Regions from separate parts of the Azospirillum ramasamyi genome, predicted to be linked through region 2. Evidence: riboswitches for the same ligand, from Rfam matches in the RefSeq annotation. Region 2 holds a riboswitch; the other holds the start of a gene.
What was found. A riboswitch is a leader RNA that binds a small molecule or an ion and turns the genes downstream of it on or off. The one in region 2 is predicted to bind cobalamin.
Positions count from the first base shown of each region.

Region 1: another riboswitch for cobalamin. It lies ahead of DM194_RS21705 (TonB-dependent receptor plug domain-containing protein); the one in region 2 lies ahead of DM194_RS24395 (CbtB domain-containing protein).

Region 1 is NZ_CP029832.1:508,140-522,316, forward strand. It holds gene DM194_RS21675 (nitrate reductase subunit alpha) at 1-3,129, shown strand, start outside; gene narH (nitrate reductase subunit beta) at 3,129-4,661, shown strand; gene narJ (nitrate reductase molybdenum cofactor assembly chaperone) at 4,665-5,366, shown strand; gene narI (respiratory nitrate reductase subunit gamma) at 5,405-6,109, shown strand; gene DM194_RS21695 (peptidylprolyl isomerase) at 6,112-7,035, shown strand; gene DM194_RS21700 (MFS transporter) at 7,182-8,459, shown strand; cobalamin riboswitch at 8,633-8,860, shown strand; gene DM194_RS21705 (TonB-dependent receptor plug domain-containing protein) at 9,225-11,057, shown strand; gene DM194_RS21710 (DUF7676 family protein) at 11,085-11,669, shown strand; gene DM194_RS21715 (ABC transporter substrate-binding protein) at 11,657-12,523, shown strand; gene DM194_RS21720 (FecCD family ABC transporter permease) at 12,527-13,516, shown strand; gene DM194_RS21725 (ABC transporter ATP-binding protein) at 13,519-14,177, shown strand, end outside.
Region 2 is NZ_CP029833.1:467,006-481,182, reverse strand. It holds gene DM194_RS24425 (sigma-54 interaction domain-containing protein) at 1-1,148, opposite strand, end outside; gene DM194_RS24420 (branched-chain amino acid ABC transporter permease) at 1,530-2,504, opposite strand; gene DM194_RS24415 (branched-chain amino acid ABC transporter permease) at 2,508-3,395, opposite strand; gene DM194_RS24410 (ABC transporter substrate-binding protein) at 3,602-4,810, opposite strand; gene DM194_RS24405 (ABC transporter ATP-binding protein) at 4,975-5,712, opposite strand; gene DM194_RS24400 (ABC transporter ATP-binding protein) at 5,705-6,472, opposite strand; cobalamin riboswitch at 6,817-7,039, shown strand; gene DM194_RS24395 (CbtB domain-containing protein) at 7,082-7,270, shown strand; gene DM194_RS24390 (CbtA family protein) at 7,281-8,036, shown strand; gene cobW (cobalamin biosynthesis protein CobW) at 8,050-9,111, shown strand; gene cobN (cobaltochelatase subunit CobN) at 9,277-12,693, shown strand; gene cobG (precorrin-3B synthase) at 12,690-14,015, shown strand; gene DM194_RS24370 (precorrin-8X methylmutase) at 14,008-14,177, shown strand, end outside.

The DNA of each region.
Region 1 (14,177 bases), on a different replicon from region 2:
CTCAGCCTGCTCGGCGGCGTGTGCATGTCCTTCTACGACTGGTACTGCGATCTGCCGCCGTCCTCGCCGCAGACCTTCGGCGAACAGACCGACGTGCCGGAATCGGCCGACTGGTACAACGCCGGATATCTGCTGCTCTGGGGCTCGAACGTCTCGTTGACGCGCACGCCGGATGCCCATTTCTATACCGAGGCGCGGTACCGCGGCGCGAAAAGCGTGGTCATCGCCCCGGACTTCATGGAGGTCGCCCGCTTCGCCGATCTCTGGCTCCATCCCATACAGGGAACCGACGCCGCCTTGGCCCTGGCGATGGGCCACGTGATCCTGCGGGAATTCTTCGTCGAGCGGCAGGTCCCGTATTTCCAGGACTATGTCCGCCGCTATTCGGACCTGCCGTTCCTGGTGATTCTGGAGGAGGGTCCGAAAGGGCTGACGCCGGGCCGGATGCTCCGGGCCGCCGATTTCCCGGACGGGCTCGGCCAGTCGAACAACCCGGACTGGAAACCGGTGGTGATCGACGAGGCGACGGGCGAGATCGCCGCGCCGCAGGGAACTGCGGGATTCCGCTGGAACGAACAGGGCAAGTGGAATCTCGACCCGAAGGACGGCAACGGACGCGGGATCGCGCCACGGCTGAGCTTGCTCGGCGAAGGGACCGTCTCCGTCGCCTTTCCCTATTTCGGCACCACCGGGCAGTTCGGCCTGAGCCGGCACGCGCCGGTGCAGAACCGCGACGTTCCGGCGCGCTCGGTGACCCTGAAGGACGGGCGCGCCGTGAAGGTCGCGACCGTCTTCGACCTGATGCTCGGCAACTACGGCGTCGCGCGCGGAGCGGATGGCAAGGGGATCGGAAGCTACGACGACGATGCGCCCTTCACGCCCGCCTGGCAGGAGGCGATCACCGGGGTGCCGCGCGACCGCTGCATCGCCGTCGCCCGCGGCTTCGCCGCCAACGCCGAGGCGACGAACGGACGCTCGATGGTGATCATCGGGGCGGGTCTCAACCACTGGTACAATATGGACATGTCGTACCGGGCGGTGATGACGATGCTGATCCTGTGCGGGTGCATCGGCCGCTCCGGGGGCGGCTGGGCACATTACGTCGGGCAGGAGAAGCTGCGCCCGCAGGCCGGCTGGCTCCCGGTCGCCTTCGCCTTGGACTGGGGGCGGCCGCCGCGGCAGATGAACTCGACCAGCTTCTTCTACGCCCACACCGACCAGTGGCGCTACGAGCGGATGGAGCTGTCCGAGCAGATCTCGCCGCTGGCCGATCCGGCGCGCTGGCCCGGCACCATCATCGACTGCAACGTGCGGGCGGAGCGCATGGGCTGGCTGCCGAGCGCGCCGCAGCTGATGGCGAATCCCCTGGCCGTCGCGCGGGAGGCCCGCAACAAGGGCGAGGACACGGCGGCCTATGTCGCACGCGCGCTCAACAGCGGGGGGCTGCGCATGGCCTGCGAGGACCCGGACGCGCCGGAGAACTGGCCACGCAACCTGTTCGTGTGGCGCTCCAACCTGCTCGGCGCGAGCGGCAAGGGGCACGAATATTTCCTGAAGCACCTGCTGGGTGCGCGCAACAACGTCCTCAACGAGGAAAGCGACCAGCGGCCGGTGGAGGTCGTTCGCCACGAAACCGCGCCGGAGGGCAAGCTCGACCTGCTGGTGACCATCGACTTCCGCATGAACACGACCACGCTGTTCAGCGACGTCGTGCTGCCGACGGCGAGCTGGTACGAGAAGGCCGACCTCAACACCTCCGACATGCACCCCTTCATCCATCCGCTCCAGGCCGCGGTGGATCCGGTCTGGGGCTCGCGCACGGACTGGGCGATCTTCCGCGACATCGCCAAGACGGTTCAGCGCTTCGCTCCGGGCCAGCTCGGCATCGAGGAGGATGTCGTGCTGACTCCCTGCCTGAAGGATACGCCGACGGAGCTTGCCCAGCCCTACGGCGGCACCGACTGGCGTCGCGGGGAGGCCGAGGGCGTACCGGGCCGCAGCATGCCGGCCATCACCAGGGTGATGCGCGACTACACCGCGATCTACGACCGATTCGTCAGTGTCGGCCCGCTTCTGGAGGAGCGCGGCAACGGCGCCAAGGGGCTGGTCTGGGACACCAAGGAGGAGGTCGAGCGCCTGCGCCGGGTCAACCCGCCGGAGCGCGAGGACAGCGAACGGCCGCGCATGGTCAGCGACCTCGACGCGATCGAAACCGTGCTGTCCCTGGCCCCGGAAACCAACGGCCATGTCGCGCTGAAGGCTTGGCAGGCCCTGTCGAAGGTGACCGGCCGCGACCACACCCATCTCATCGCCCGGCGCGCCGACGAGAAGATCGAGTTCCGCGACCTTGCCGCCCAGCCGCGCCCGATTTTGACCTCGCCGGTCTGGTCGGGAATCGAGAGCCACGAGATTTGCTACAACGCCGGCTGGACCAACGTGAACGAGTTGATCCCCTGGCGCACCCTGACCGGCCGCTTGGAGGTGTATCAGGATCACCCGTGGATGCGCGATTTCGGCGAGCAGTTCGCCACCTACCGCCCACCGATCGACACCCGGTCCGCCTCGCAGGATCTGGCGCGGACACATGACAACGGCAACCCGCCGCTTGTCCTCAACTTCCTGACGCCGCATCAGAAATGGGGCATCCACAGCACCTACACCGAAAACCTCATCATGCTGACGCTGGCGCGCGGCGGCCCGATCGTGTGGATCAGCGAAAAGGATGCGGCTGCTGCGGGGATCGAGGACAACGACTGGATCGAGGCATTCAACCGCAACGGCGCCCTGGTCGCCCGCGCGGTCGTTTCCCAGCGCATCCCGCGCGGCGCCGCCTTCATGTACCACGCGGCGGAGCGCACCGCGAACGTACCCGGCAGCGAAGTCACGCAGAACCGCGGCGGCATCCACAATTCGGTGACGCGCATCGTGATGAAGCCGACCCACATGATCGGCGGTTACGCGCAGCTATCCTGGGGCTTCAACTATTACGGCACGGTCGGCTCCAACCGCGATGAATTCATCATCCTGCGCAAGATGAAGACGGTGGACTGGCGCGACCGCCCCCTTGAGGAGAAGCGGCCGGTGATGGTCACCGAAGACGCCACGGCGGCGAAAGGGAGCGGACAATAATGAAAATACGCGCGCAGATCGGCAAGGTGCTGAACCTCGACAAATGTATCGGGTGCCACACCTGCTCGGTGACCTGCAAGCAGGTCTGGACCACGCGCCAGGGCATCGAATACGCATGGTGGAACAATGTCGAGAGCAAGCCCGGCATCGGATACCCCAAGGATTGGGAGAACCAGGAGCGATGGCGCGGCGGCTGGGTGCTGGGGCGCGGCGGCGCGCTTCGGCCGAAGACCGGCGGACGCTGGCGCATCCTCTCCAAAATCTTCGCCAATCCCGAGCTTCCGGAGATCGACGACTATTACGAACCCTTCGACTTCGAATATTCCTACATCCACGGCGTGGACGAAGCCGAGGCGGCGCCGACCGCCCGGCCGGTTTCGATCGTCACCGGCGAGCGCATCGAGACGGTTACCTGGGGGCCGAACTGGGAGGAATCCCTCGGCACCGAATTCGCCAAGCGCTCCCACGACTATAATTTCAAGGACGTCGAGAAGGCGATCTATGGGGAGTTCGAAAACAGCTTCCTGATGTTCCTGCCGCGCCTTTGCGAGCATTGCCTGAACCCGACCTGCCTCGCCGCCTGTCCGTCCGGCGCGATCTACAAGCGCGAGGAGGACGGCATCGTCCTGGTCGACCAGGAGAAATGCCGCGGCTGGCGCATGTGCGTCACCGGCTGCCCCTACAAGAAGGTCTATTACAACTGGCACACCGGCAAATCGGAGAAGTGCATCTTCTGCTATCCGCGCATCGAGGCCGGGTTGCCGACAGTGTGCTCGGAAACCTGCGTCGGCCGCATCCGCTACCTAGGCGTCATGCTCTACGATGCCGACCGCATTCTCGAAGTGGCCTCGCAGCCCGACGTCCAGGACTGCTATCAGGCCCAACTCGACATCTTCCTCGATCCCCATGACCCCGCCGTGATCGAGCAGGCGAAGGCGGACGGCGTGCCGCACAGCTGGATCGAGGCGGCGCAGCGGTCGCCGGTCTACAAGATGGCCTGCGACTGGAAGGTGGCGTTCCCCCTTCACCCGGAATACCGGACGGTGCCGATGGTCTGGTACATCCCGCCGCTGTCGCCGATCCAGGAGGCGGCGGACGCCGGGGCGCTGGCCACCGTGGAGGGCATCCCCGACGTCGCCAGCCTTCGCATCCCCGTGCGCTACCTCGCCAACCTGCTGACAGCCGGCCGGGAGGAGCCGGTCCGCACCGCCTTGCGCAAGCTGCTGGCGCTGCGGGCCTACATGCGCCGGCGTAACGTCGAGGAGGTCCGGGATACCGCGCCGCTCGATGAGGTCGGCCTCAGCGAGCGGCAGGCGGAGGACATGTATCGCATCATGGCCATCGCCAACTACGAAGACCGCTTCGTCATCCCGACCGCCCACAAGGAGATCGCCGAGAGCGCCTACGACCAGCGCGGCATCGCCGGCTTCCATTTCAGCCAGATGACATCGGAGGGCAACAGCCGGTTCATGCTGTGGGGCCAGGACACGCGCAAGACACGGGGCGAGCGGTTCCCGCTGAACAGGAAATGAGCCATGCTTGCTGCGAAAGCGTTGGCCGGGCTGCTGCTCTATCCGGGCCCGGCCCTGATCGAAGCGTTGCCGGAGATCGCCGCCGTCCTGCGGGCGTCGGGATTGCCGGACCGCGACCGCAACGGCGTCGCCGCCTTCTGCGACGGCCTGGCCTCGACCGATCTGCTTGAGGCGCAAAGCACCTACATCGCCCTGTTCGACCGCAACCCGTCGCTGTCCCTCTATCTTTTCGGGCATGTCCACGGCGATTCGCGCGAACGCGGGCAGGCGATGGCCGACCTCGTCGCGGATTACAACCGCATGGGGCTGGAACTGACGGGCGACGAACTGCCCGACTACATCCCGGTGTTCCTTGAATTCGCCTCGCTTCACGGGGAGGCGGAAGCCCGGGCTCTGATCGGCGAGATCGCCGAGGTCGTCGCCCTTCTGGCGGAGCGGCTGGAGAAGCGCGGCAGCCCCTACGCCGCCGTTTTCCGTGCGGTCGAAACGCTGGGAGGACGGCAGGCCGACCGCGAGACCATCGAGGCGCGCCTTTCCGAACCGGAACCGGCTGACACGCCGGAGGCGCTCGACGCGCAGTACGAAGAGGCGCCCGTCAACTTCATGGAGCCGGCGGCGGCCGACAGCCCCTGTTCCAAGGCCGCCGCCCTCGTCCGGGAATTCAACCGCGACCTGCCTCCCGCCCGCGCCACGGACAAGTGCTGAAGGACGGGGTCACAGACACGAATCGAGGAGGACATGCCGTGGATTGGCTGAACCAGTTCCTGTTCGGGTTTTTTCCCTATCTCTGCATGATCGCCTTCTTCCTGGGAAGCTGGGCGCGGTTCGACCGCAGCCAGTTCAGCTGGCGCAGCCAGTCGAGCCAGTTCCTGAACCGGCATCAGCTGGTGTGGGCGAGCAACCTATTCCACATCGGCATCCTCGGCCTCTTCGTCGGCCATTTCGTCGGCCTGCTGACGCCGCCGAGCTGGCAGCATGCGCTCGGGCTCTCGGTCAAGGAGCACCAATGGATGGCGATCGTCTTCGGCGGGATATTCGCCCTGCTCGGCGCCATCGGCGGGCTGGGGCTGATCGTCAGGCGGGTGTTCAACCTTCGGGTCCGGCGCACCAGCAAGCCGACCGACATGTTCATTCTCTTCTTCATCTATTTCCAGCTCTGGCTCGGCATCGTCGGCATCCCGGTCTCGGTCGCCAACAGCGACGGCACCTACATGCTCGTGCTGTCCGAATGGTGCCGGAACATCATGACGTTCCAGCCGGGCTCGGCGGCGCTGGTTCAGGACGTTCCCTGGATCTACAAGCTGCACCTCGTCGCCGGCATGACACTGTTCCTGCTCGTGCCGTTCACCCGCATGGTGCATGTCTGGTCGGCGCCCATCTGGTTCATCGCCCGCCCGGCCTGGCAGATCGTGCGCCGCAACGCGAACATCGCCAAGGAGGGCGTTTGATCGTGCAAGGAGGCGAGCCCCAAAGCGGACGGCCGGCAATCGCGGTCAACGGCGTGGTGATCCACGAGGATCTGATCTCCCTGGAGGTCCAGCTTCAGGATGCCCCGGCGCCGACGGCCGCGTGGGAGAATGCGGTGCGCGCGCTGATCATCCGCCAGCTTCTGCTGTCCGAGGCCGAGGCCCGGAGCATCGGCGGCGACGACCCGGAACCGGGGGAGGATGCCGACGAGGCGGCGATCCGGCGCCTCCTCGACGAGGCGTTGAACATTCCCGAACCGACCGAGGACGAGTTGCGGCGCTGGTATGGGCGCAACGGCGAGCGGCTGCGCGCACCGGATGTCTGGCGTGTCCAGCACCTCCTGCTCGCGGCCGATCCGCATGATGAGCGGCAGAGACAGGAGGCGAGGGGGAGGGCGCAGGCGCTGCTCGGCGACGTGCTGGCCGATCCCGACAGCCTGACCGGTCTGGCGCAGCGGTTTTCCGATTGCCCGTCGAAAACGCAGGGCGGCGATCTCGGCTGGATCAAGCGCGGCAGCACGGTGCCGGAATTCGAAGCCAGCCTTGCGGCACTGCGGCCGGGCGAGGTCTTCCCCGAGGTGGTCGAGAGCCGTTACGGCATGCACATCCTGCGGGTTCTCGCCGGCAAGACAGGCGAGGTGCCGCCCTTCGACGCCGTGAAGGCGCGCATCGCCGAATTCCTGCAGGAGGCGAGCTGGCGGCAGGGGGTGCAGGGATACATCGCATCGCTCGCCGCGAGCGCCCGCATCGATGGCTTCGATCTGTTCGAGGGCGAAAACGCTCCGCCGCGCCCCTCGGCCTGGCCGGCGGGATCATCCTGCACCGGCGGCCTTCCGTCCTCGGGACCGCAGCCCGGCCGCAAGCCGGCGGCGGGGGGCGGCTGCGGCGGAAAGGGCTGCGGCGGGTAGGCTGCCGCGCGCCGCCCGGCATCGGATCGGGGCCGCGCTCCGGTCCGGAGTTTCGGGTGTGGGCGACTGTCCATCGATGTGGAGGAACGAGAGTGGCGCATCAGAACCCAACCAACCGGGCGATCAAGCTGCGCGGCAGCCCCAACATGGCGCTGACCGGAGCGACGATCGGCTTTTTCATCGGTTTTGGCGCCGTTGCCCTGTTCGGACCGACGGCGCAGAACTTCGTCCAGGTCATGCAGCTCTCGCCGACCCAGGTGGGCTTCCTGGTCGCGATCCCGATGCTGACCGGATCGCTGCTGCGCATTCCGTTCGGCGCCTGGGTCGACACCACCGGCGGCAAGCTGCCGCTCCTGCTGCTGCTTCTGTTGTCGGTGGTGGGAATCGGCGGTCTCTATTGGATGCTGCTGACCCTCTATCCCGACAGGCTGGGCCAGTCCGCCTATCCGCTGCTGCTGCTGTTCGGCGCGCTCGGCGGCTGCGGCATCGCCACCTTCTCGGTGGGCATCAGCCAGGTGTCCTACTGGTTCCCCAAGCGCAGCCAGGGATGGGCGCTCGGCGTCTATGGCGGGCTCGGCAACACGTCGCCCGGTCTTGTTTCCATCGTCCTGCCGCTGATCATCGGCTTGTGGGGGCTGTGGGCCGCCTACCTGATCTCGCTGACGATCGTCATCTGCGGCATCGTCCTCTACTACATTCTCGGGCAGAACGCCTGGTCGTTCCAGCTGCAGAGCCAGGGCCTTCCACGGGCGGAGGCGAACCGCGAGGCGGCCAGGCTGGGCCAGGAGTTCTTTCCGCAGACGAGCGCCGTGGCGACGCTGATGGGCGCGGCCCGGCAATGGCGGACCTGGGCGCTCGTCATGCTCTATTTCACCAGCTTCGGAGGATTCCTGGCGCTGACCGCCTGGCTGCCGACCTATTGGCAGAGCTTCCATGCGGCCTCCTACTGGACCGCCATCGGCCTGACCGCCGGTTTCTCCCTGTTCTCCTCATTGATCCGGGTGCCGGGGGGAAGCTGGTCCGACAGGTTCGGCGGCGAAGCCGTCGCGATCATGGCCCTGGCCGTGCTTCTCATCGGGGCGGCGATCATGACGCTCTCCACCGGCTTTACCGCCGCCGTCATCGGCGAGTTCCTGATCGCGGCCGGCATGGGGGTCACCAATGCGGCCGTGTTCCGCATGGTGCCGCTCTATGTGCCCGACGCCGTCGGCGGCGCGTCGGGCTGGGTGGGCGGCCTGGGGGCGCTGGGCGGCTTCGTGGTTCCGCCGCTGCTCGGCGGTATGGTCGAATGGCTGGGGAGCATCGGCTATGCCCGCGGTTACGCCGTCTTCGTCGCATTGGCCGTGGTGAGTCTCGCGCTCACCGGCGTGCTCCGCGCCGCGCGGCGTCAGCCGTCATCCACCACCGTTCATCAGTCGATGTGAACCTGTCCCGAAGGCGGGGAGCGGCTCAGATCGCCGTCTGACGGTTCCACGGCTGCGGAACCGGTCGAACGGCCGGCTGGGCAGGACGGTGCCGCTCCGCCATTGGTCAAACCCACCGGTCCGCATACCTCGAACGGTTCCGGTGGTTGACAGGCCCGCCGCCCGCCTTTATTACCACAAGCATTGTCGGCGGTTCTTCCAGGCGCAAGCCGGGAGATTAAAAGGGAACGACGGAAGCGACAGGCGCCCACGCCTGATGCAAGCCGTGGCTGTCCCCGCAACTGTGAGCGGCGAGTCGGCGCCAACGAGCCACTGACCGGAGGTCCATGGACCCCGATCGGGAAGGCGGTGCCGGATGACGACCCGCAAGCCAGGAGACCTGCCTCCGACAGCGTCACTCTGCCTTCGATCGGGGTGTGTCGGAGGTGCGGAAACCCGTCGTGGTGACGCGTCCATTGGCGTTGCCGCGGCCGGATTCCGGGATGATTCATCCTCCGTGAAATTCGCCGCAGGTGAATGGTTCTCCAGGCGCGGGCCCCCGCGTCGCGGCGTCCATTCGGCAACGCCCGTTCAACGGCTCCGGTCTCCGGGGCCGGCATGGATGTGCGTCCCCGGACGGGCGGCTTTGCGGCCGCACCGCTTGTGCGAACGCGCCTCCATGCCTGTATCAGGACGTGGCAGAGCATGCAGACAAGCCGTTCCACCAGGCATTCTTGCTATCGGTTCGTTTTGGCCGGTCTCGGGGTTGCGGCCGGAGCCGCCGTCGTGTCGACCGCCGCACCGACCGTCGCGTCGGCGGAGGAACTCAAACTCGCTCCCCTGCAGGTGACCGCGCCGAAGGAGGTGTCGGTACCGCAGGAGCAGGCGACCACCGCCTCGAGCGTGATCGGCGCCGAAGAGATCGCGCGCCAGCAGATCCGCCGTCTCGACGACGCGCTGGGGCTGGTTCCCGGCGTCACCCTGTCGGGCCGGCAGGCGCCGGGCGGTGCCCAGACCTTGCGGCTGCGCGGGCTTGGGCCGCGCCACACCCGCATCTTCATCGACGGCGTCGAGATGAGCGACACCAGCCAGTCGCAGTCGCATTATGCGGCCGGCGAAATGGACATGGCCGACATCGAGCGCATCGAGGTTCTGCGCGGCCCGCAGCCGGGCCGCTTCGGGCCGGATGCCGGCGGCGGCGTGGTCAACATCGTCACCCGCCGGCCGGCCGGCCCGCTCGGCGGACAGGTCGGCGCCGAATACGGCAGCTTCGACACCAAGCGGGCGAACGCGTCGCTGTCCGGGGCACGGGAGAGGGTGGATTTCCGCGCCTCGCTTTCCGGAACCTGGTCCGACGGCTATTCGGATTTCAGCCGGTGGCGCGGCGGACAGGAGAACGACCCGTTCCGGCAATGGGCGGCGGCCGGCCGGATCGGTGTCCAGGCGACCGACGAACTGCGCCTGGATGCGACGGCGCGATACCAGCGCAAGACCCTGACCTACGATCCCGCCGACGGCGACAACGACTGGTCGCGCGACGAGACCGAACGGTTCCTGCGCCTGGGCGGATCGCTCGACAGCCTGGGCGGCAGGCTGGTTCACAGCTTCGGCGTCGCCAACACCGCCATCACCCGGCAGTATTGGGGCGAGGGAACCAGGGGCGACACCTATGACGGCCACAAGACCCGCCTCGACTACGCGGCGATCGCCAAGCTGTCCGACCGGGTAACGCTGGGCTACGGGGCCGACGCCACCCGCGAAAGCATGGAACAGCACACGCCGGGCTTCGCGCCGCTCGCGCCGGATATGCGGTCGCACACCTGGCGCAGCGGCGGCTTCGCCACCATCGGCGTGACGCCGGTGGCGCCGCTCGACCTGTCGGCGACGATCCGCGGCGACCGCCACAGCGAATATGGCGGGAAGGGAACCTGGAGGCTCGGCGCCGCCTACCGGATCGTGCAAACCGGAACCACCCTGCGCTCCAGCTACGGCACGGCATGGCAGCCGCCGTCGCTCTACGAACGCTTTGATCCCTGCTATGGGCGGGCCGGCCTGCGGCCCGAACGCAGCCGCGGCTGGGATGCCGGCATCGAGCAGTCGCTGCTGGGCGGCCAACTGACCGCGGGGGCGACCTATTTCCAGGCCAGCACCCTCGACCAGATCAACTGGCTGTACGGCCCGGCAACCAGCCCGGCCTGTTCGGGCGGCGGCTATGTCAACGTGGATCGCACGAAGGCGCAGGGGCTGGAGCTTGAGCTGGCCGCCCGCCCGACCGCGACGACCGATTTTCGTGTCGCCTATTCCTGGCAGAGCGTGCTCAACGCCAACACCGGGCAGCGGCTGCGCAACCTGCCGCTTCACCAGGGCAGCGCGTCGGTCGGCTGGCGCTTCCTGCCCGAGGCCTACGCCAATCTCGGCCTGCGCTATCGCGACATGATCGAGAATTACGGCACCGGCAGCGCCTTCCTCACCGCCGATCTCCGGCTGTCCTACGACCTGACCGAGGCGGTGACGCTGCACGGCCGCGTCGAAAACCTGTTCAACCGCCGCTACGAGGAAGTCTACGGCCATGCCGCACCGGGCCGCTCGGCCTATGCCGGCCTGTCCGCGCGCTTCTGACCCGCCATTCCCAGGAGATTCCTTTCCATGAGCACCGCGTCTTCCGTGGCCGCGCACGTCGTCGAGGAGCCCGGCATGGGCCGGGTCGAGATTTTCCCGCTGCCCACCGATCAGGATCTGCTGTTGGCCATGCTGAAGGATGCCTTCGAGGTATGGTGGCGCGACATCGTGTTCGGCACGCTGGTCCAGGGGGCCGTCTTCGAGATCCGCGCGCCGAACGCCCCGCGCAAGGTGTCGCTGTTCGACGGCTACCTGACCGTCGATTTCGGGACGTGGCATTTCCACGTCTGCATCGGCCCCCACCGGGGCACGCCGCGCAACCCGGCCGATCCTGAGCTTGCCCGCATCCGCCGGACCGCGCGGGCCGAGATGTACCGCGTCCTGGGGGACGACGGCGCTCCGCGGAGCTGGGGGCTGCGGCTGTTCAACGGCAAGGGCGAACAGCAGATGACACTGTTCTTCCCCAACCCCTTCCTCGGCGAGAACGACCGCATCCTGAAGGAGCCGGATTGGAGCCGACTGTCGATGTGGGACGGGTTCCGCCAGCGCTATCTCGGGCTGGAGAGCGATCCTATCGACCGTAGCGGGAAGGGGTTCCGGTGCGGCGGCTGATCCTCCGCCTGGCGGCGGCCGGCCTTCTGACCGCGGCCATCCCGATGGGGATGGCCGATGCCGCCGGTCCGCGGGCGGCATCGGCCACCGTGTGCGGCGACCAGTATCTTCTGGCGTTGGCCGATCCCGACCAGATCGCCGCTCTGTCGCCGGAAGCCGCCGACCCCTGGCTGTCGTTCAAGGCCGGGGAGGCGGCCTCCTACCCGCAGTTCCGGCCGAGTGCCGAGACCTACCTGTCGCTCGGCGTCGAGGTGGTTCTCGCCAACGCCTGGAGCGACCACAAGACCCTGGAATTGCTGGAACGTTTCGGCGTGCGGGTGGTGCGCATCCCGCTGGCCGAGCGTTTCGAGGACATCGAGACGGTGACGGCGACGGTTGCCGAGGCTCTGGGTCATCCCGACCGAGGCGCACGCCTCAACGACGAGGTCCGCCGGCGGCTGGCCGCGGTGCGGACGGAGAACGCCGGTGCCGGCCGGACGGCGCTCTACCTGCGTCCGGGCGGCGGCAGCGCCGCGGCCGGAACCTTCGTCGACGAGGTGATGACGGTGGCCGGCCTGACCAACCAGGCGACCGTCGAAGGGCGGTCGGGCTGGACCGGCTACGATCTGGAGAGCTTCGTCCTCAACCCGCCCGGTCTTCTGGTGACAAGTTTCTTCGAGAGTCCCGACCGGTCGTTGCGGCGCGCCTTCGGGGAGCATCCCGCCTTCGCCCGCCGGGCTTCGGCCACGCCGACGGTGGCGGTGCCCGGCAACAATTGGGTATGCAGTGGCTGGTTCCTGGTCGAGGCGGCCGAAGCCCTGACCCGCGGGTTGCGGCAGCTTCCGCCGCCGCCCCCATCAAATGGAATGCCCTGATCCATGCGCACTCTTCCTCTGCTGGCCGGCCTCGCCGTCGCCCTGCTGGCCGCATCCGCCGCCGGCCTCGCCATCGGCTACGCTCCGCTTCCGCTGGCCGGCGTGATCGCCGGTGTCTTCGGTGCCGGCGATCCCCTGACGGTCGCCGTCATCCGGGAAATCCGCCTGCCCCGGCTGCTGCTCGGGATCGAGGTCGGAGCGGCGCTCGGCATCGCCGGCGCGGCGCTCCAGGGATTGCTGCGCAACCCGCTGGCCGAACCGGGGCTGATCGGTGTCTCGGCGAGCGCAGGGCTGGGCGCGGTCATCGCCTTCTATTTCGGCTTCGCGGCGCTGTCGCCCTATGCGCTTCCCGCCATGGCGATGGCCGGCGCTCTCGTCGCGACCTGCCTCGTGCTGGCGGTCGCCGCCCGCGACGGCGGCAGCCTGACCCTGATTCTGGCGGGGGTCGCGCTGTCCAGCCTCGCCGTCGCCCTCACCTCCCTGGCGATGAACCTCGCGCCCAACCCCTATGCCGTCACCGAGATGCTGATGTGGCTGATGGGGTCGCTGAAGGACCGGACGCCGGCCGATGCGCTGACCGCACTTCCCTTCATCCTGGCCGGCTTCGGCCTGCTGCTCGCCACCGGCCGCGGGCTGGATGCCCTGGCCCTGGGCGAGGATGCGGCCCGCAGCCTGGGGGTCGATCTGGCCCGGCTGCGGTTGGCCGTCGTCGGCGGCAGCGCCGCGACGGTCGGGGCGTCGGTGGCGGCGTCCGGCTCGATCGGCTTCGTCGGGCTGGTGGTGCCGCATCTGCTGCGCCCGCTGGTCGGGCATGAACCAAGCCGCCTGCTGCTGCCGAGTGCGCTCGGCGGAGCGGTGCTGGTGACGCTGGCCGATCTGGTGTCCCGCCTGATCCCCACCGAGCAGGAGGTGATGCTGGGCGTCCTCACCTCGCTGGTCGGCGCGCCATTCTTCCTCATTCTCATCCTGCGCGCCCGGCGGGAGGCATGGTGACGATGCTGTCGGCTTCCGGAATCACCCTGACTCTGGGCGGACGTCCCGTCCTGGACGATGCCGGTTTCACCGCCCGCTGCGGCGCCGTCACCGGCCTGATCGGGCCGAACGGCATCGGCAAATCGACCCTGCTCCGGGCGGTCGCCGGCCTGCTGCCCCATCGGGGCGATGTCCGCTTCGCAGGAAAGCCCCTGCCATCGGATGCGCGGTCGCGGGCACGGCTGCTCGGCTATCTGCCGCAGGGTCACCATGTCCATTGGCCGCTGACGGTCCGCCGCACGGTGGCGCTCGGGCGGCTGCCGCATCTCGGTCCGCTCGGCCGGCCGGGACGGGCCGATGAGGAGGTGGTCGAGCGGGTCATGGCAGCGACCGGGGTCGCGGAACTCGCTGCACGCGCGGTGCCGACCCTGTCGGGCGGCGAGCGCGCCCGCGTGATGCTGGCGAGGGTTCTGGCGACGGATGCCCCGGTGCTGCTGGCCGACGAGCCGACGGCGGCGCTCGATCCCGGCCACCAGCTCCGCATCATGGCGCTGCTGCGAGCCGAGGCGGTCGAGCGCCGCCGAGCCGTCGTCGTCGTGCTCCACGACCTGTCGCTGGCCGCCCGCTGCTGCGACGAACTCGTGCTGCTGATGCCGGACCGGCGCGTGGTTGCGGGAGACGT
Region 2 (14,177 bases):
ACCACCCGCTCCAGCGTGTTGTAAAGCTCGCGCACGTTGCCGGGCCAGTCATAGTCGCGCAGCACCTGCACCGCCGATTCCAGAAGCTCGCGCGGCGGCGTGCCCTGCTGGATCGCCAGCTGTTCCAGGATGCGGTCGGCGATGCTCTCGATGTCCTCCGGCCGGTCGCGCAGCGGCGGCAGGGTGATCGGCACCACGTTCAGCCGGTAATAGAGGTCGGCACGGAACTGCTTCTCGCGCACCAGGGCGTGCAGGTCGCGGCTGGTGGCGGCGATGATGCGGACATCGACCCGCACCACCTTGTTGGATCCCAGCGGCTCGATCTCCCGCTCCTGCAGAACGCGCAGCAGCTTGGCCTGCACCGGCAGCGGCATGTCGCCGATCTCGTCCAGGAACAGGGTGCCGCCGTTGGCCAGCTGGAACTTGCCCTCGCGGTGGCGGCGGTCGGCCCCGGTATAGGCGCCGGGAGCGACGCCGAAGAACTCCGCCTCCAGCAGGGTTTCCGGGATGGCGGCGACATTGACGCCGACGAAGGGCTTGGCGGCCCGCGGGCTGGCGGAATGGATGGCCTGGGCCAGCAGTTCCTTGCCGGTTCCGGTCTCGCCCAGCAGCAGGACGGTGCTGTCCATCTGGGCGGCGCGGCGGCCCAGCCGCTTGATCTCGCGGATCGATTCGCTGGCGCCCAGGAATTGCGAGAAGGAGTATTTGGCCCGGCGCTCATGCGCCAGCTCCTGCTGGGTGCGGGTCAGCTCCTCCTGCATCTTCTCGAATTTGCGGACCAGCGGGCGCAGATACTCGGCGCGGTCGAACAGCACGAAGCCGATGGCGCCGATGATCGACCCGTCGGTGCCGAACAGCGGCATCCGCGTCACCACGAAGGACCGGTCGTCGAACTCCATGATGTCCAGCGGCTGGGGCTGGCCGCTGTCGATCACCCGGCGCAGCTGGCTGTTGGGGATGACGTCCTCCACCTGCCGGCCGCGCGGGTCGCCGGGAACGCCCAGCAGCGCCTTGTACTTCTCGTCCATCCAGGCGATGCGGCCATTGTGGTCAACCGCGACGGCACCGACGCACATGGATTCCAGGTGTTCGAACAGGGAGTGTACCGCCCTTTGGCGCAACGCTTCGAAATCGACGGTGTCGCCCACGTCACCCTCCCAAACGGGACCGATCTTCGTCGTCCCGGTGTCGAGGCCCCTTGCGATGCCAGCTTTGGTACCTGCTGCATTGCAACGCAATTTGCCAACAATATCAGAGGTCAACATAGTAGCCCATCCGTCGGATTAAAGGGAAGGCGCACAGGATCGGGCGGGTGCGCGGGGTCGATCCGCACCCGTTCATCAGATCAGAGCTTGACGGCACCGCAAACCGGGACGGTTTTTAAAAAGACAACCCGGACCTGCTCTCTACAACTTCCGCCATACCTCTTCTCTTTTTCACGGCTTGCAACTCATGCGGGTAGGAGGGCCGGAAAAAAGAAGGGGACCTTCCGGTCCCCCCTGGGGAGTTCGCGGAAATGGATCGCGGGCTCAGTGCCCCCGCTTCGGCAGGCGGTGCATCAGTTCGCCGACGATGCCGCGGCGGAAGACCAGGACGCAGACGACGAAGATGCAGCCGATGACCACCGGCACCGGCAGGCTGGTCGCCGCCAGATAGTTGCCCAGAGTCACCACCAGCCCGGCGCCGACCACCGGCCCCAGCAGCGTGCCCATGCCGCCCAGCAGCGTCATCAGCACCACCTCGCCCGACATCTGCCACGTCACGTCGGTCAGGCTGGCGAGCTGGAAGACGATGGCCTTGGTTGCGCCGGCGAGGCCCGCCAGCGAGGCGGACAGCACGAAGGCGACCAGCTTGTAGCGGTCGGTGCGGTAGCCGAGCGAGACGGCGCGCGGCTCGTTCTCGCGGATCGCCTTCAGAACCTGGCCGAAGGGCGAATGGACCGTGCGCCAGATGATGGCGAAGCCGATGAGGAAGATCGCCAGCACGGTGTAGTACATGGTCAGCGGCTGGTTGAGGTCGAAGATCCCGAACAGCACGCCGCGCGGTACGCCCTGGATGCCGTCCTCGCCATGGGTGAAGGGCAGCTGCAGCGCCAGGAAGAAGATCATCTGGCTCAGCGCCAGCGTGATCATGGCGAAATAGATGCCCTGCCGGCGGATGGCGATCGCGCCGAAGACCAGCCCCATCGCGCCGGCGACCGCGGTGGCGGCGAGCAGGCCGAACTCCGGCGGCCAGCCCCACACCTTCACCGTATGGGCGGAGATGTAGGCCGCCCCGCCGAAGAAGGCGGCATGGCCGAAGCTGAGCAGGCCGGCATAGCCGATCAGCAGGTTGAAGGCGCAGGCGAACAGCGCGAAGCACAGCACCTTCATCAGGAAGACGGGATACAGCACGAAGGGGGCCGCGACGGCGACCGCCAGCAGGAGGACGGTGACCAGGACGGTGCCGGTGCTGCGGGAGGAGCCCCGCGCGCCGATGGTGGTGGAGTTGCTGGCGACGGTCATGGATCAGCGCTCCCGTCCGAAGAGGCCCGCGGGCTTGATGAGAAGAACGATCGCCATCACGACGAACACGACGATGTTGGAGGCTTCGGGGTAGAAGACCTTGGTCAGCCCCTCCAGCAGCCCCAGCCCGAGCCCGGTGACGATGGCGCCCAGGATCGATCCCATGCCGCCGATCACCACGACGGCGAAGACGATGATGATGAGGTTGGTGCCCATCAGCGGCGACACCTGATAGATCGGCGCGGCCAGCACGCCGGCCAGCCCGGCCAGCGCCACGCCGAAGCCGTAGGTCAGCGACACCATCACCGGCACGTTGATGCCGAAGGCCTGCACCAGCGTCGGGTTCTCCGTCGCCGCGCGCAGATAGGCGCCCAGCTTCGTCCGCTCGATGGCGTACCAGGTGCCGAAACAGACGGTGAGCGAGGCGACGACGACCCAGGCGCGGTAGTTGGGCAGGAACATGAAGCCCAGATTCTGCCCGCCCTGGAGAGCCGACGGGATCGGATAGGGCTGGCCCGACACGCCGTACTGGTGGCGGAACGCCCCCTCCAGGATCAGCGCGAGGCCGAAGGTCAGCAGCAGGCCGTAGAGATGGTCGAGCTTGTAGAGCCGCGACAGCAGCGTCTTTTCCAGCGCGATGCCGAGCAGCCCGACCGCCACCGGCGCCAGCACAAGCGCCCACCAGTAGCCGAGCCCGAGATAGGTCAGCAACAGCCACGCCACGAAGGCGCCGACCATGTAGAGCGCGCCATGGGCGAAGTTGATGACGTTCAACATGCCGAAGATCACCGCCAGCCCGAGGCTGAGCAGCGCATAGAAGGAACCATTGATCAGGCCGAGCAGAAGCTGACCGAACAGAACTTGGGGCGGAACTCCCAGCAGGCTGAACATATCCGCGTCTCTCCCGGTTCGTGGTTGTTGTTCTTCTGGGTGGGATTTTCCGGCTTCGAATGCCCCCACCTGTCCTCCCTCGCTCTCAGCGGACCTGCGGTCCGCCTGCCGCGTCATCACCAGTCCCCTCCCCCGCTTTCAGCGGACCATGGCCGGCTGAAAACAGGGGAGGGTCGGGGAGGGGGCGACAGGCGCCCCCTCGCCCGTTACTTGACCAGCGCGCAGCCGCTCTGCTTCGGGTCCAGGAAGGCGGTCTCGGCCGGGATGGTCTTCACGACCTTGTAAAAATCCCAGGGCGCCTTCGACTCGGCCGGGGTCTTGACCTGGACCAGATACATGTCGTGGAACATGCGGCCGTTGGCGGCGATCTTGCCATTCCGGGCGAACATGTCCTCGACCGGCATCTCGCGCATCTTGGCGGTCACCTTGTCGGCGTCGTCGGTCTTCGCCGCCTCGACCGCCTTCAGGTAATGCTTCACCGCCGAGTAGACGCCGGCCTGCACCATGGTCGGCTTCTTGCCGGCCTTGGCCTCGAACTTCTTCGACCACTCGCGGGTCTGGTCGTCCATGTCCCAATAGAAGCCGGTGGTCAGCATCAGGCCCTGCGCCGATTCCAGGCCCAGCGCGTTCACGTCGGTGATGAACATCAGCAGGCCGGCCAGGCTCTGGCCCGACTGGGTGATGCCGAACTCGGCCGCCTGCTTGACCGCGTTGACGGTGTCGCCGCCGGCATTCGCCAGACCGATCACGTCGGCCCCCGAGCCCTGCGCCTGCAGCAGGAAGGACGAGAAGTCGGAGGTGCCGAGCGGATGGCGGACCGCGCCGCCGACCTTGCCGCCCAGCGACTTCACCATCTTGGAGGTCTCTTCCTCCAGCGACTGGCCGAAGGCGTAGTCGGCGGTCACGAAGTACCAGTTCTTCTTGCCCTGCTCGTACAGGGCGCGGCCGGTGCCGGCGGCCATGGCGTAGTTGTCGTAGGTCCACTGGAAGCCGTAGGGGCTGCACTGCGCGCCGCTCAGCACCGTCGCGCCCGGGCCGGACATCAGGAAGATGCGCTTCTTGTCCTTGGTGATGCCCTGCACCGCCAGCGCGGCGGCGGAGTTCGGCACGTCGGCGATCACGTCGACGCCGCCGGTGTCCACCCACTCGCGCGCCTTCGACGCGGCGATGTCGGCCTTGTTCTGGTGGTCGGCGACGATGATCTCGACAGGGGCGCCGGCGACCTTGTTGCCGAACTCCTCGGCCGCCATCCGCGCGGCGATTGCGGACCCTTCACCGGCCAGATCGGCATAGATGCCGGAACGGTCGTTCATCACGCCGATGCGGATGACGTTGTCCGACACCTGGGCGGCGGCCGGAATCGCGGTCCCGGCCAGCGTCAGCAAGGCGGTGCCGGCGAGAAGAAGCGTACGCATCGAAAGGTCTCTCCCTGTTGGTTTTATTGTGGAGCGGTCCCCGTCGCGGGAAGCCGGATCCGTGTTCGTGCAAAGCTCCGGACGTCAGCCGCCTCGCCCATGACCGGGGCGGGACGGCGTCGGCGCCGGGAATGGCGCCGGGAACGGCCGGAAGGCCGGACGGGCTACACGCCGAGATAGGTGTGGAGCTTGTCCATGTTGGCGTTCAGCTGGTCGTTGGGGATCATGTCGACCACATGGCCTTCCTCCATCACGTAATGGCGGTCGGCGATGGTGGAGGCGAAGCGGAAGTTCTGTTCCACCAGCACGATGGTGAAGCCGCGCGCCTTCAGCGCCCGCACCGCCACGCCGATCTGTTCGATGATGACCGGGGCGAGGCCCTCGGTCGGCTCGTCCAGCAGGATCATGGTGGCGCCGGTGCGCAGGATGCGGGCGATCGCCAGCATCTGCTGCTCGCCGCCCGACAGCCGCGTGCCCTGGGTGGTGCCGCGGCCCTTCAGGTTGGGGAACAGGTCGTAGATCTGCGGGATCGTCATCCCGCCCTCCTTCACCACCGGCGGCAGCGTGAGGTTCTCGTCGACGCTGAGGCTGGAGAAGATGCCGCGCTCCTCCGGCACATAGCCGATGCCGAGGCGGGGGATCTTGTGCTGGGCCATGCCGATCAGCTGCTGCCCCTGGAAGCGGATGGAGCCGGTGCGCTTGCCCATGATCCCCATGATGGCGCGCATGGTGGAGGTCTTGCCGGCGCCGTTGCGGCCCAGCAGCGTCACCACCTCGCCCTGCCGCACTTCCAGGTTGACGCCGTGCAGCACGTGGCTTTCGCCGTAGAAGCCGTGCAGGTCGGCGATCTCCAGCATCGCCGTGCCGGTGTGGGCGGTCTTCGTCTGCATACCGTCAGGCATGTCCGGTCCCCATATATGCTTCCATCACCTGCGGGTTCTTGGAGACGACCTCGTACGGCCCCTCCGCCAGGATCTCGCCGCGGCGCAGGACGGTGATGGTGTCCGACAGATGGGCGACGACCGACAGGTTGTGCTCAACCATCAGAACGGTGCGGTCGGCGGCGACGCGCTTGATCAGCGCCGCGGTGCCCTCGATGTCCTCATGGCCCATGCCGGCCAGCGGTTCGTCCAGCAGCATCACCTCCGGGTCGAGCGCCAGCGTGGTGGCGATCTCCAGGGCGCGCTTGCGGCCGTAGGGCAGCTCGGCCGCCAAATGGTTGGCCCAGGGGGTGAGGTTCACCGCCTCGATCAGTTCCAGCGCCCGGTCGTGCAGCTCGTAGAGCGTCGCTTCGGACTTCCAGAAATGGAAGCTGGTGCCGAGCGGCCGCTGCAGCGCCACGCGGACATTCTCCAGCACGCTCAGATGCGGGAAGACGGCCGAGATCTGGAAGGAGCGGACCATCCCCATCAGCGCGATGTCGGCCGGCTTGGTGCGGGTGATGTCCTTGCCCTTGTAGAGGATCTGGCCGCGCGTGGGTGTCAGGAACTTGGTCAGAAGGTTGAACACCGTGCTCTTGCCGGCGCCGTTCGGGCCGATCAGCGCATGGATGGTGCCCCGCTTCACTTGCAGGTTCACCTCCTTCACCGCCACGAAACCCTTGAACTCCTTCGTCAGATTGCGCGCTTCCAGGATGATGTCGTCGTTCGGTGCGGCGTTCATCGGTCGCGAATTCTCCTCCCGTTCGTCCTTATTCCGGGCTTGTGCCCGGGGCTTATGTCCGGGCTCCCAGCCCGGGGGGCCGCCATGCGGCGGGACGTTTCACCGATTGTCGTACGCACGAAGCGTGCCATGAAAGGGGTCGCTTCGCCCGGACTGCCGGACCCGTTGAATCTCCGCGGGTTCGCCTCCGCCTCCTCTCCCTCCGCTCTGGAGCCTGGCACCGGAAAGTGTCGGAATCGCGGACACTCTGTCCGCAAAACATGACACCATCCAAATTGTCGGCGTGCAAGATCATACGTGTGGTAGACGCCATAATGCGGCCTTGCCAAACCGCCATTGCACTGCGATGGTGACCGTCCGACGGTGCCCCGCCCGTCCTGACGGACGGTGGGGATAATAGGGAATGCGGTGCGGATCTCCCTTGCACGGGGTCCAATGCCGTGGCTGCCCCCGCAACTGTGTGCGACGAGCGTTCCATCCATCATGCCACTGGCCTTCGCGCCGGGAAGGCGGACGGCGACGCGACGACCCGCGAGCCAGGAAACCTGCCGCCGGACACGATAGGCTCCCAACCCCGCCGGGTGTGGCGGGACAGCAAGGAATCGTTCCATGGCCACCCGTTTCCTCCACACTGCCGCCGGTTCCGCGACCCGCAGCGCCGCCCAGACCGCGACCGCCGCCTTCGCCGCGATCCTGCTGGGCAGCTTCCTGCTGTACGGCGTCGGCTTCGCCCAGCCGCAGCAGATCCACGACGCGGCCCACGACGCCCGCCATTCCTTCGCGTTCCCCTGCCACTAAAGCCGGGGTCATGGATCTGATCCGGCGGCTGTTCACAGCCGCTTTGGTCGCGGGCGTGCTTTCCGGCACGGCCGCTTCCGTCGTTCAGCAGGCGACGACCGTCCCGCTGATCCTCGAAGCCGAGAAATACGAGGTGGTGACTCCGCCTTCCGCCCCCGCCGGTGCTGCCACGGAATCTCACCAGCATGGCCCCGTCCGCGAGGTCGGCGAAGGCGTGCCCGCCACGCTGGGCGAGGCGGTGCAGCGCATGGGCCTGACCATCGTCTCCAACCTGCTGACCGGCGTGGCCTATGCGCTGCTGCTGTCGGCCGCGATGCTGCTGGCCGGTCGGCCTGTCGATGCGCGGCGCGGGCTGGTGTGGGGGGCAGGCGGTTTCGTCGCCATGTCGCTGGCGCCCTCCTTCGGCCTGCCGCCTGAACTGCCGGGCATGGCCGGCGCCGATCTGGAGCTGCGCCAGCTCTGGTGGCTGGCCGCGGCGAGCGGGGCCGGCGTCGGCATGGCGGCGCTCGCCTTCTCCCGCAACCGCTTCGTCATCACCGCCGCCGTCCTTGCCGCCGCCCTGCCCCATCTGGTCGGCGCCCCCCACCCCGAAAGCGCCGAGGGCGCCGTCCCGCCGGAACTCGCCGCCCATTTCGTCACCGCCGCGCTGGGCGCTTCCGCCCTGTTCTGGGCGATCCTGGGCGCGGCCTGCGGCTGGCTGATGAGCGGACTGGTCGGCGAGACCGATTCCCGCCCAGCCCTGCGGCCCCAGCCCGGCGCGCGTTAAGGAGCCACGTCACATGTCCGCCCAACCCAAGACAGCCGTCGGCAAGGTGCCGGCGACCGTCATCACCGGCTTCCTCGGCGCCGGCAAGACCACGCTGATCCGCAGCCTGCTGGAACAGGCCGAAGGCCGCCGGCTGGCGCTGATCATCAACGAGTTCGGCGATGTCGGCATCGACGGCGACATCCTGCGCGCCTGCGGCAACCCGACCTGCACCGAGGACGACGTGATCGAGCTGGCGAACGGCTGCCTGTGCTGCACCGTCGCCGACGATTTCGTCCCGGCCATCGAAAAGCTGCTGGCCCGGCCGGAGCCGCCCGAGCATATCGTGATCGAAACCAGCGGCCTGGCCCTGCCGAAACCGCTGGTCCAGGCCTTCCATTGGCCGGCGATCAAGACCCGCGTCACCGTGGACGGCGTCATCGCCGTGGTGGATGCCGCCGCCGCCGCCGAGGGCCGCTTCGCCCCCGATCCCGCGGCGCTGGAGGCCCAGCGCGGCGCCGCCGGAACCGTCGACCACGAAACGCCGATCGAAGAGGTGTTCGAGGACCAGCTGCTCTGCGCCGACCTGATCGTCGTCAACAAGACCGATCTGGTCGACGCCGTCGACCTCGCCCGCGTCGAGGATCTGATCCGCGGCGCCCTCTCGCATACGGTCGGCCGCGACGCCAAGCTGGTCCGCGCCTCCCAGGGGGCCGTCGATCCGCTGGTGCTGCTGGGCGTCGGAGCGGCGGTGGAGGACGACCTCGCCAGCCGTCCCAGCCACCATGACGAGGAAGAGGGCCACGACCACGACGACTTCACCAGCTTCGTGGTGGAACTGCCGCCGCAGCCCGATCCCGCCGCTCTGGCGATGACCCTGGAGAAGGTCGCCGGCCTGCATGGCGTGCTGCGCCTGAAGGGCTTCATCGACGTGCCCGGCAAGCCGATGCGCCTGCTGGTCCAGGGCGTCGGCACCCGCATCCAGACCCATTACGACCGCCTGTGGAAGCCCGGCGAGGAGCGCCGCAGCCGTCTGGTGGTGATCGGCGAGAGCGGGCTGGACCGGGACGCCGTGACCGGGGCGGTTGTCGGGTAACTGATCGCCGCGTATAGCCCCCACCCCGACCCTCCCCCGCCGGGCGGGGGAGGGAGATTGGTGATGCTTTTCCAAACAAGCGCTTAGGTTCCCTCCCCTGCTCAGCGGGGGAGGGTCAGGGTGGGGGAAAGTGTCCCCACTCCTTGAACGTATCCGCGGACACCCATGCACCTGCTCGCCGCCCGCCAGGACGAACTGGACGCCGGCCCCCAGGCGGAAGACCTGGGACAGACGCCCGCCGACCTCGTCATGCTGTCTTTTTCCGACAGCGACCTGACCGCGCTCGCCAGCGCCTGGCGGGCCGGGCGCGAGCGGCTGCCCAGCCTTCGCCTCGCCAACCTCAACCGGCTCGGCCATCCCCTGTCGGTCGATCTCTACGTCGACACCATCGTCGCTCAGGCGAAGCTGGTGGTCCTGCGCCTGCTCGGCGGCAGCGGCTATTGGCGCTACGGCCTCGATCGCCTGTCCGCCCTCTGCCGCGAGCGCGGCATCCCGCTGGCCGTCCTGTCGGGAGAGGCCCAGCCCGACCCGAACCTGACCGCCTACGGCACCGTCGCCCCCGAAGCGGCCGACCGCCTCTGGCGCTATTTCACCGAGGGCGGCCCCGCCAACATGGCCCAACTGCTGGCCTGCGCCTCCACCCTGGCCGGCACGCCCCTGCCCCACGAGGATCCAGCCCCCGTCCCGCGCTTCGGCAGCTATGACGGCTGGCACGGTCCCTCCGCCCCAGAAGCCCCCGCCGAAGCTCCGGTTGCGGCGGTCGTCTTCTACCGCTCCCACCTGCTGGCCGGCGACCTCGCCCCGATCCACGCCCTGTGCGACGCGCTGGCCGCACGCAGTCTCGCCCCCCGCCCGCTGTTCGTCGCCAGCCTGAAGGAGCCGGACTGCGCCGCCTGGATGCGCGCCAGCCTGACCGCGCAGGACGCCGCGGTCGTCGTCAACACCACCGCCTTCTCCGCCGCACGCGAGGACGGCTCGCCGCTGGAGGCCAACGGCAGCCCGGTCCTGCAGGCCATCCTCTCCACCACTCCCGAAGCCGGCTGGCAGGCCTCATCGCGCGGGCTGGGTCCGTCCGATCTCGCGATGAACGTCGTGCTGCCGGAGATGGACGGCCGCATCATCGCCCGCGCGATCGCCTTCAAGGCGGCGGGGGAGCCGGACCCCGACCTGCAATTCGCCGCCCCGGCCCTGCGCCCGATCCCCGGCCGGGTGGATTTCACCGCCGACCTCGCGGCGAGCTGGGTCCGCCTGTCCCGAACCGCTCGGGCGGAGCGGCGGCTGGCGCTGGTGCTGTCCGATTATCCGGGGCCGGGCGGCGGCATCGGCCATGCCGTCGGCCTCGACAGCCCGGCCAGCACCGTGGCGATGCTCCGCCGCCTGTCCGCCGAGGGCTACAGCCTGTCCGCCATCCCGGACACCTTCTTGGATGGGGGCGCCGCGCTGATGGCCGCCCTTACCGCCGCGCCGACCCCGACCCTGTCGCTGGCCGACTACCGCCGCCTCGCCCCGCCGGACCTGCGCGCCCGCATCGCCGAGACCTGGGGCGAGCCGGCCGCCGATCCCGCCTGCCGCGACGGCGCTTTCGCCTTCCGCGTCCTGTCCTGCGGCAATGCCGTGGTGACGGTGCAGCCCAGCCGCGGCCACGGTTCCCTGACCACCGCCCAGCACCACGATCCAGACACCCCGCCCAGCCACGGCTATCTCGCCTTTTACCTGTGGCTGCGCCATGTCGTGGACATCCATGCCCTGGTGCAGATCGGCGCCCACGGCACGCTGGAATGGCTGCCGGGCAAGGCGGTGGCGCTGTCGGCCGATTGCTGGCCGGAGATTGTCGGCGGCGCCCTGCCGACCCTCTATCCCTTCATCGTCAACAACCCCGGCGAGGGCGTGCAGGCGCGCCGCCGCCTGGGCGCCGTGCTGGTCGGCCATCTGACCCCGCCGCCGGTGGACTCCGGCCTCTACGGCGAGCTCGCCGCGCTGGAAAACGCCATCGACGAGTATTCGCAGGCGACCGGGCTCGACCCGCGGCGGCTGGGCATGCTGCGCGAGACGATCCTCGACCTCGCCTGGAAATCCGGCGTCGCCGCCGACTGCAACCTGCGGCCCGACGACGATCCCGACGCCATCCTGTCGCGGCTGGACGCCCATCTCTGCGACATCAAGGAATTGCAGATCCGCGACGGACTGCATGTCTTCGGCCACAGCCCGACCGGCGAGCGCCGCGACCGTCTGACCGCCGCCGTCGCCCGCTCCGCCGATCCGGCCATGGTCGCCGCCGCGGTGGACGCCTGCGGCGAGGCGGAAATGCGGGCATTGCTCGACGGGCTGGACGGCCGCTTCGTCCGCCCCGGCCCCGGCGGTTCGCCGGCCCGCGGGCGGGCGGACACGCTGCCGACCGGGCGTAACCTCTATGCCCTCGACCCGCGCGGGGTGCCGACGCCGACCGCCTGGACGCTGGGCTGGCAGGCGGCGGACGCGCTGATCACCCGCTATCTCCAGGACCATGGCGATTGGCCGCGCCGGCTGGTGGTGGATTGCTGGGGCACCCCGGCCATGCGCACCGGCGGCGACGAGCTGGCCCAGGCGCTGGCCCTGCTCGGCGTCCGTCCGATCTGGGAGAACGGCTCCGGCCGGGTCACGGGATACGAGATCATGCCGGCCGGCGTGCTCGGCCGGCCGCGGGTCGATGTGACGCTTCGCATCTCCGGCCTGTTCCGCGATGTCTTCCCGCAGCAGATCGCCCTGTTCGACCAAGCGGTGCGCGCCGTCGCCGGGCTGGACGAGCCGGACGACACCAACCCGCTTGCCGCCACCGCGCGGGCCGAGGAACGGCACCTCGCGGCATCCGGCGCCGACGCGGCGGACGCCCGCCGCTGGGCCACCGCGCGCATCTTCGGCGCCGCCCCCGGCATCTACGGCACCGCGCTGTCCGGCATGATCGCGCGCGGCGACTGGACCGCAAGGGCCGATTTCGGCGCCGCCTATCTGGAGGGGGGCTGTCACGCCTATGGCGCCGGGATGGAGGGGGTGCCGCTGCCCGCCCTGTTCCGCCGCCGTGTCGGCGGCGCCGACGCCCTGGTCCACCACCAGGACCAGCGGGAGCATGACGTGCTGTCGACCGACGGCTTCATGCAGTTCGAGGGCGGTTTCGCGGCGGCGGCGGCGCTGGAGGACTCCGAACCGGCGCTCTACCACCTCGACAGCGCCGATCCGGGCAAGCTCGCCGTCCGTACGCTGGCGGAGGAGATCGCCCGCACCCTGCGCGGCCGGGCGGCCAACCCGCTCTGGATCCGGGGCATGATGCGCCACGGCTATCGCGGCGCTGCCGAGCTGGCGGCCGGCGTCGATACGCTCTTCGCCTTCGCCGCCACCACCGACGCCGTACGCCCCGCCCATTTCGACCTGCTGTACGACGCGTACATCGAGGATTCCGAGGTGTGGGACTTCCTGTCGCATGCCAACCCGGCGGCTGCCCGGCACATTGTGGCACGCATGAGCGAGGCGCTCGACCGCGGCCTGTGGCACCCCCGCCGCAATTCCACCGCGGAGGATCTGCGGCGCCTCCGGGAGACCGCCGCATGAAGCCCCCTGCCGCCAACCAGCCGAGACGCCGCGGCACCTGCCCCGGCGTGCTGGCGCCGATGCAGGTCGGGGACGGCTTCCTGCTGCGCGTCCGCGTCCCCGCCGGTGTGCTGCCCGCCGGCCATGCCCGCCGCATCGCCGAGTTGGGGGAGCGTTACGGCAACGGCCTGATCGACCTCAGCCATCGCGGCAACCTGCAGCTCCGCGGTGTTCCCGCCGACGCGCTGGACCCGGTGACCGACGCCCTGCGCGGCATGGGCTACGTCTCCAGCGACGCGGCGAGCGAGGCGGTGCGCAACGTCCTGTGCTCCCCCACCGCCGGGCTGGACCCCGCGGCGGCGATGGACGTACGGGCGGTTGCACGTACGCTCGACGCGCGGCTGGCGGAGGATAAGGGGCTGCACGGCCTGCCGCCGAAATTCGGCTGGCTGGTCTGCGGCGGCGGGATCGGCCATCTGGCGGAGAGCAGCACGGACATACGCTTCGACGCGGTGGACGGCGAATGGTTCCGGGTGTCGCTCGGCGGCACGCTGGCGAAGGCCGCGCCGCTGGGCCTGTGCCGGGCGGCGGATGCGGCGGATGCGGCGTCGGCGCTGGGCCGCGCCTTCCTGGAACTGCGCGCCGCCCTGCCGGAGCCGCCGCGCCGCATGGCCGGTCTGGTCGCGGCAATCGGCACCGAAGAAATCGGCAAGCGCCTCGCCCCGCTGCTGTCCCCTCTCGCCCCCATGGAGAGGATCAAGGGGAGGGGGACGCATCTCATGGATCGCTTCGGCTCGGCCGCCCCCCCTTATCCCGACCTTCTCCCCGGGGGGGAAAAGGAGCAAGCCCCGGCAATGGTGACGGCCTTCCCCTTCGGGCGCCTGACCTCCGCCACCCTCGCCGCGCTCGCCGCCGCCTGCGCCGAGATCCGCATCAGCCCCTGGCGCGCCCTGATCCTCGTCGCCCCCTCCCCCGATGCCGAAACCATCGCCGGCGCCCGTGGCGCCATCCTGTCGCACAGCGACCGCCGGCTGAAGCTGACGGCGTGCAGCGGGGCCGGCGGCTGCGATGTCGGAACCACCGACACCCATGCGGCCGCGCTCGCCATCGCCGACCGCGCAGGCCCCTTGCTGGACCATGTGCGAATGGTGCATGTGTCGGGCTGCGCCAAGGGCTGCGCCCATCCCGCCATCGCCGATGTCACCCTGACCGCCCGAGACGGCGTCTATGACGTCGCCCTGAACGCCAAACCCGGTGATGCCGCCCCGCACATCGGCCTGTCTCCCGCCGACGCCGTGGCCCGCGTCGCGGAACTGTTGACCGAGGAGTCCACCGGTGCCTGAGCCGCTCTACGACTATATCCGCGACGGAGCGGCCATCTACCGCCAGTCCTTCGCCACCATCCGGGCGGAGGCCGACCTGTCCGCCATCCCCGATGACCTGAAGCCGGTGGCGGTGCGCGTCATCCACGCCTGCGGCATGGTCGATGCGGCCGGGGATCTGCT